DNA from 3 places in the Duganella sp. AC917 genome. Region 2 is predicted to be linked to each of the others. Evidence: riboswitches for the same ligand, from Rfam matches in the RefSeq annotation. Region 2 holds a riboswitch; each other region holds the start of a gene.

Evidence for each region. Region 2 has a riboswitch for cobalamin ahead of ACZ0BA_RS01595 (TonB-dependent receptor). Riboswitches for the same ligand answer to the same signal wherever they lie in the genome.
Region 1: linked by a shared signal. The riboswitch ahead of ACZ0BA_RS26650 (TonB-dependent receptor domain-containing protein) and the one ahead of ACZ0BA_RS01595 (TonB-dependent receptor) in region 2 are both predicted to bind cobalamin.
Region 3: linked by a shared signal. The riboswitch ahead of ACZ0BA_RS07195 (CbtB domain-containing protein) and the one ahead of ACZ0BA_RS01595 (TonB-dependent receptor) in region 2 are both predicted to bind cobalamin.

What each region holds. Positions count from the first base shown of each region.
Region 1 covers NZ_OZ409848.1:6,100,086-6,102,280, forward strand. The annotation lists gene ACZ0BA_RS26650 (TonB-dependent receptor domain-containing protein) at 1-751, opposite strand, end outside; cobalamin riboswitch at 849-1,067, opposite strand; gene ACZ0BA_RS26655 (DUF6445 family protein) at 1,184-1,942, shown strand; gene ACZ0BA_RS26660 (histidine phosphatase family protein) at 1,898-2,195, opposite strand, start outside.
Region 2 covers NZ_OZ409848.1:350,571-352,765, reverse strand. The annotation lists gene ACZ0BA_RS01595 (TonB-dependent receptor) at 1-1,444, opposite strand, end outside; gene ACZ0BA_RS01590 (hypothetical protein) at 1,443-1,643, shown strand; cobalamin riboswitch at 1,609-1,841, opposite strand; gene ACZ0BA_RS01585 (DUF3606 domain-containing protein) at 1,917-2,096, opposite strand.
Region 3 covers NZ_OZ409848.1:1,617,152-1,619,346, reverse strand. The annotation lists gene ACZ0BA_RS07200 (CbtA family protein) at 1-704, opposite strand, end outside; gene ACZ0BA_RS07195 (CbtB domain-containing protein) at 734-931, opposite strand; cobalamin riboswitch at 1,093-1,322, opposite strand; gene ACZ0BA_RS07190 (GNAT family N-acetyltransferase) at 1,400-1,921, opposite strand; gene ACZ0BA_RS07185 (diguanylate cyclase domain-containing protein) at 2,140-2,195, shown strand, end outside.

The DNA.
Region 1 (2,195 bases), 5.7 Mb from region 2:
TGAACAGCGCGCCGGCCTCGTAGCCCTTGGCCAATTGCAGGCTGAATTGACCGGAGACGTTTTCCTTGTCGTAGCCGTCGTCGTCCGGGTTGTACGAGGTCAGGCCGGGGCGGGAAGTCGAAAAGCCGTCCGACTTTTCCTTGCCGGCGCTGACCGCATAGCCGAAGCTGTGTTCACCGCCGGTGGCGCCCGATACCGTCACGTCGGCTTCGCGCGTCTTGTCGCTGCCATAGCCGGCGAACGCCGTCACCGCCGGTGCGCCCTGGCCCTTTTTGGTGAAGATCTGGATCACGCCGCCGATGGCGTCGGCGCCATACAATGAGCTCAGCGAGCCATAGACGATTTCGATATGGTCGATCGCGGTCAGCGGGATGGCGCTCCAGTTGGCGGCGCCGGTGGTGGACGAGCCGATACGCACGCCGTCGACCAGCACAATGCTTTGATTGCTGTTGGCGCCACGGATGTAGACGTTCGACGAGCTGCCCGCGCCGCCGTTGCGCGTCACTTCGATGCCGCGCTGGCGCTTGAGCAGGTCGACCACGGAGCCGGCGCCGGCTTCGGCGATTTGTTCGGCCTTGATGGTCACGGTGTCGCTGATGATGTCGGCCAGCGGTTGCGGCGTGCGCGTGGCGGTCACCACGACGGTGTCGGCGGGCGCCTCGTCGGCGTAGGCGCCGGTGTACGTGAAGGCGGCGGCCATTGCCAATGCCAGCGAGGTCAGTGCCGCCGGGCGGGAGGTAGTAAAGGACATGATTTATTTTTCTGTTAGAAGCAACCGGCCTACTTCCCCGTGGGCCAGATTGAACGGAAGCGGAAAACCGAGAGCTGCGCGCGCACATCCCGTTCGCCCACTTCCACCTGCTTTGGCCGGTATCCGGGCTGGCAAGTTAGACCATCTCACCTTCCCATGCGGAGCACAGTGGTTGTCAGAGCTGGTTTGTCGCGCGTCGCGCGACACTTGCTTACCGTTGCGGGGGCAGCACACGTGGGCCGCAGGGCGGCTTCGTGTTTCCCGTTTAACTGCGCATCCGGACGGACGCGCGGGCACCAAAGCCGGTCATTATACGGGTTTGGTGGGAGACTTGATAACTAGTGAAAAATAAACCACTGAATTGCCCCTGGCTTTTTTGCTATCATTATCGCCACCTTGGCAGGTGGTTCACCTGCCGTTGCTGGAGTCTCCATGTTCGACCCTCGTCTTGCCCCGCCATCCGCGCCGGTGGTTTTGCGCCCCATGGTCAATCCGCGTCCGGTGGTGACCGTGGTGCCGCTTTTCGACGGCCACCAGTGCGTCATCGTCGATAACTTCATGACGGAACCGGAGACGATGGTGGAATACGCCGCGCTCCAGCGCAGTGAGTTCGTCGACTCTGCCGGTAATTACTATCCCGGACCGGAATTGACGTTGACCGGACGTTTCGTCGCCAGCGTGCAGGAGGCGTTTCTGCTGCATGCGCGCGCGCCGCTCAAGGCGCGCCGGGTGCTCGGCATCACCAGCCGCCTGTCGCTGGTGACGCGGCGTCCGGAGCAGCTGTTGCAGGGCCAGCGCATACCGCACCGCGACTCCTACAATCTGGACGACATGGAGGGTGTCGGAGCGATGGTGCTGTATCTGTTTAAAGACGAGCGGCTAGGCGGCACCAATTTTTTCAAACCCAAGGTTCCGCTACAGGAGATCGACGCAATGCTGCGCGAGTTGAAGCGCAAGGACATGGCGGGGGAGTCGCGGGTGCCGACCGCGCCGGCGACATTTGCGATTGCATCGGACGAGCATTTTGAGAAGGTGCTGACCGTTGCGCCCAAGTTCAACCGGGCGATCTTCTACAACGGAGAGTTGTTCCACTCGGGGCACATCACGGCGCCGGAGCTGATGGTCGACGATCCGACGGTCGGCAGATTAACGGTCAACGCGTTCTTCAAGCTGCGCATGGCCGCGACCTAGGATCAGCGTGGAACCGTAGGCGATATGGTGCGGCGTCCGGGCCGCCTGCAGGGCCATCTCGTGCTGCGCCAGGCCGGCGTCGCAGGCCGATAGCAGCCGCATGGCGCCCGCGTGGCAGATAACGATCGCCTCGCCGTCGGCGCCGAGCTGGCGCTGGAGGTCGGCGTGGAAGGCCGCGATCCGCGCCGCCATCCGCAATACGCTCTCGCCGCCGCCCGGTTGGTAGTTGACCAGATCGGCGGCCCAGGCGTCG
Region 2 (2,195 bases):
TGCCGGTGACGCCACGCGCGTCGTTGCTGTGAAAACCACGTCCCCAGTTCAGATAGACCTCGGCGTTTTTGCCGGGCGTGAAAACGGCGCTGAACTTGGGACTGGTGATGGAGGCGTCGACCTTGCCCGAGTTGGCGGCCGTGTCGCTGTCCACATCGAACGTATAGCGGTCCGACCGCACGCCGGCCACGGTGCGCAGCCACGGCGCCCAGGTGGTGCTGTTGGACAGATACAGCGCTGCGGCGCGCTCCTTGACATCGTCCTCGCGCACAGTCGACAGGCGTTGCCGCCCTTCGCTCAAATACAGCCCGACCGGCGACAAATGATCCTGGCGCAGCTGCAAGCCCACCGCCGTCTCCGAGGCAAAGGGGCCGAGTTTGTGCTGCCACGCGCGCTCGCCGCTCAGGCCCAGAATCTGGCGGCTCTCGGCCTGGTGGAACTGGTCGCCGTGTTCGGGATCGTCAAGCACGTAAGTGAAATTGCTGAACAGGTCCAGGCGCGATTTGATCAGGTAAGCATTGACCTTGCTGTAGCCGTCGGCGTATTGACGCGTCCATTCGGCGGAGGCGCTGTAACGCGAGGTCTCGCCGCCGTCGCTGGGATCAAGCGCGCCATAGCGGCCGATCAAGCCGCTGTCGAGCGCGCGGCGCGGCACCTGGTCGGTCGAATTCCACGACGAGTGCATGCCCATGGCGGTCAGCCTGACGTCGTCGTCGCCGCTGCGTAAGCTGTATGACAGCACACCGTTGACGCGCTTGTAGTCCTCCGGCGTATCCCACGGACCGTCCTGGCCCGCGCGCTCGATCGCATACAGCAGCGTGCCGTCGGCCAGCGGCGTGGAATTCGCCACCAGCACGCGGCTGAAGCGGTTTTGTCCCGCCTCCACGCTCAGCAAACCCTGCTCCATCCGACGGACGTAGTCGAAGGCCGCCGCGCCGGCCGCCGAAAAGTCGCCCTCCTCCGCGTAATACGTGCCCTTCTTGTACTGGATGGTACTCACCAGTTCCGGTATCAGGAAATTCAGGTCGGAGTAGCCCTGGCCGTGCGCATTGGTCGGCAGGTTCACCGGCATGCCCATCACGGAGGTGCGGAAGTCGGTGCCGTGATCGAGATTGAAGCCGCGCGCGAAATACTGGTTGGCTTTACCGTCGCCGGCGTGCTGGGTCACGATCAGGCCCGGCACCGCCTCGAGCAGCTCGCCCGTGCGCAGCAGCGGACGATTCTCCAACTGCTTGGCCGTCACCGTGCCCTGGTTGGCGGAATCCGCGACGCCGAGCGGTATCAGGCTGGCGGACACGCGCACCTGCTGCGGCGTGGCCTGACTGCCATCCGCGCCGTCGTTAGCGGTACTATTTTCGGTGGTATGGGCGAGTGCCGGTACGGCCAACAGCAGCATGGACGGAAGAAGACGCAGCCTCCATGGAGGCCGGGGGATTTTGTTCATGAAGACTTTCGGTCACGATCGCTGGCGATCTTTTTTGTCAGGCGCACATCCCCGTGCACCATTAAAAAAAGAAGCAGCAGCCGTCAACGACAGTCAGGCGAAATGGCGCGCCGGCGCACTGCGCCGATCCCGCATCTCCGCAAAACACGACACCTCCCGGCCGCTTGCTTCCATCCGCCTTGGCCGGTATCCGGGCTAACAGGTCGAATCGCCCCGCCTTCCCATGCTGAACGCACAGTGGACTAAAGAGACGACCGGCCGCGCATCCAATGGAAGCGCGGCGCCTGTTTTACCGTTGCGGGGACAGCACACGTTTGCCGCTGGCGTGCCAGCGCGTGTTTCCCGTTTAACTGCGGCCAGTAGGCTGGCCGCAAGCACCAAAACCGCGCCATGATACGACGGACTGGCAATGATGGCAACTTGGGACGGCGTATGCAGGAGGCGATCCCGCCCGCGCGAGGGTCACACCGGATTAGTCACTGGCCAGCTTTTCGCGAACCGCCTTGGCGCTCGGCCCGACCTCTTTCACCAGCTGCGCGAGGCGATCTTTGGTCACCCCCAGCTCCTTGGTCCAATACGTCACTTCATGCTGCTCGTTGACATTGATCCGCGCGCGGTCCTGCTGTCCTGCATTTTTCAGATCGTCGCTCATGACTTCCTCCCGAGTAATTAAGTGTGTGGAACAATGACATAGGGAGGCAATCCCGACTGTTATATACCGCACGTCCGGACCCAGCAACGCATCGGCAAA
Region 3 (2,195 bases), 1.3 Mb from region 2:
AAGCGCTGATGGAAGAAGCCTGTCAGCGCGCCAAGCGCCACCCAGAACACGCCATTGGCGAGCGCGGTGGCATAGACGAAGGAACGCTGCAAATGCTCGGGAGCGACGCTGGCATGGACCAGCGGCTGTGGCGCGCCCACTAAATGCGGCAGCACCAGCAGCGCGATGGCCGCCAACTTGAGCGCCCAATGGCGGCCGAAGGCCAGCAGCGCCAGCGCGGTGGCGGTCGACATCGCGGTGGCGATCCACCAGCCCTGGCGGGCGGCGACCGGCGCGGCGGCCGTGCCGGGCAGCTCCGGCGGCAATCCAATCGACGGCGCCAGGAAGAACACCGCGTAACCGGCGGCGCCCCACAACAGGCCCGATCGCCAATCGACCAGCCGTCCACGCAGCCCGATGGCAGCCGCCAGCAGCAAGCCATAGCCGACCGCCATGCTGACGTCGGCCAACGCCGTGTAAAGCGTCCGCTCGGCGCCATCCGCCGGCTGCCAGCCGCCATGTTCATGGGGTCCATCATGCGCGGCTTCGTGCGGGTGCTGCGCGCCGTCGGCATGCGCATGCACCTCCGGCGCCGCCTCGCCCGCCGATTCCAGCACCTCGGCCTGCGCGATAATGCGCGTCACCTGCAAGTGCTGCACGCCGGTCAGCATCAACCCGGCCAGCAGGCCGGCTGCCGCCGCCGTGCGCACTATGCGATTGAACATGCCGGTGCCCGCGCCGGCCCCGGTACGGCTCAATGACACGGGAAGCCCGCCGAATGGCGGCTGTCGTGGGCGGCGTTGTGCAGCGCTTCCATCGATGCGAAACCGGCGCCGAACAGCAGCACGGCGCCAAGGCTCGCAGCCATCAAAGCGGCAACCAGCCTGTCTTTCAGGGCGACGGGACGGGCATGCGCATCGATCCGGCCGGCGTAATGGGTGTTGATGGACATATTGGTTTCTCCGAAAAGCAGCGACGACCACGGGGTCGGGAAGCTCGTATCGGGAGATGAACCAGGGGAGAGACGAATGCGGCGCCAGGGAAGAACCGGAACGAAAGATGCGCGGATCAAACCATGACAGTTCTCCACCCGTATCGCCCTCCGCAATACAAACGTGTTTACCGCTACTGGCTGGTTTCCGGGCTGGCGAGTGGGCGTCCGTGCGGACACGCCTGGATTTGCGCCTTCCCATGCAATCGCACAGTGGCATCGTACAAATCCTTGACCTCGCTTACCGTTGCGGGGGCAGCGCCGGCATTGCCGTTCCCGTGGAACGACGCACCGGCTTCCCATTTAAATCTGCAAACGATCATTTGCAGATACCAGAAGCTGACTACCGGCGCAGTATAGGTCTGCGACTGCGGAATTGCAAGACGATCATGCCATCGTGCGCGGCTGGCCGCCAAAGCGACGCAGGCATCAGCCGTCGACCGGATGCGCCGGAGTGCTCAGCATTAGCTGATAAAACGCCAGGTCCAGCCAGCGGTCGAACTTGAACGCTGCATGGCGAATAGTGCCTGCGTGCACGAATCCTAGCTGCTCGTGCAAGGCGATGCTGGCGGCGTTGGCGGCGTCGATACCGCCGACCAGGATGTGCAGGTCCGCCTCGCGGGCGGCGTCGACGATGGCGCTTAGCAACGTGCGTCCCAGCCCCTTGCCGCGCTGGTCGCCCCGCACGTAGATCGAATGCTCGACCGAGTATTTATTTGCCGGAAAGCCGCGAAACGCGCCGTAGCTGGCGAATCCCAGCAGCTCGCCGGCCGCATCCTCCAGCCCGATGACCGGATAGCCGCCGGCACGCTTGGCCGCGAACCAGTTCTTCATGGTTTCCATCGTGCGCGGATGATACTCGTAGAGCGCGGTCGAGTTGGCGATCGCGTCGTTGAAGATGGCGAGAATGGCGGGCGCATGGCGCTCTTCGGTACAGCTGACGAGTTGCATTGAGGCTCCGAAATAATGGCTTGGTTTGAGACTGGTCAACATGATAGACGATAAATCTCAAGCCCTCCAAGGCCCTTCCCTGCCATCTAAACATTTTCGTACAGAAAATAAAAACAAAGGGATAGACTGGCTTACCGATGCACTTTCCATATTGCAATATTACGAAAAGAGGGAAATCGCGCCTCACTAAAAATAATGACAGCGAGGTAGCATCAATCATGAAATTAGCTCATGCGCCTTCTATTCGAACCAGGCTGATCTGGCTGGTGGTTGC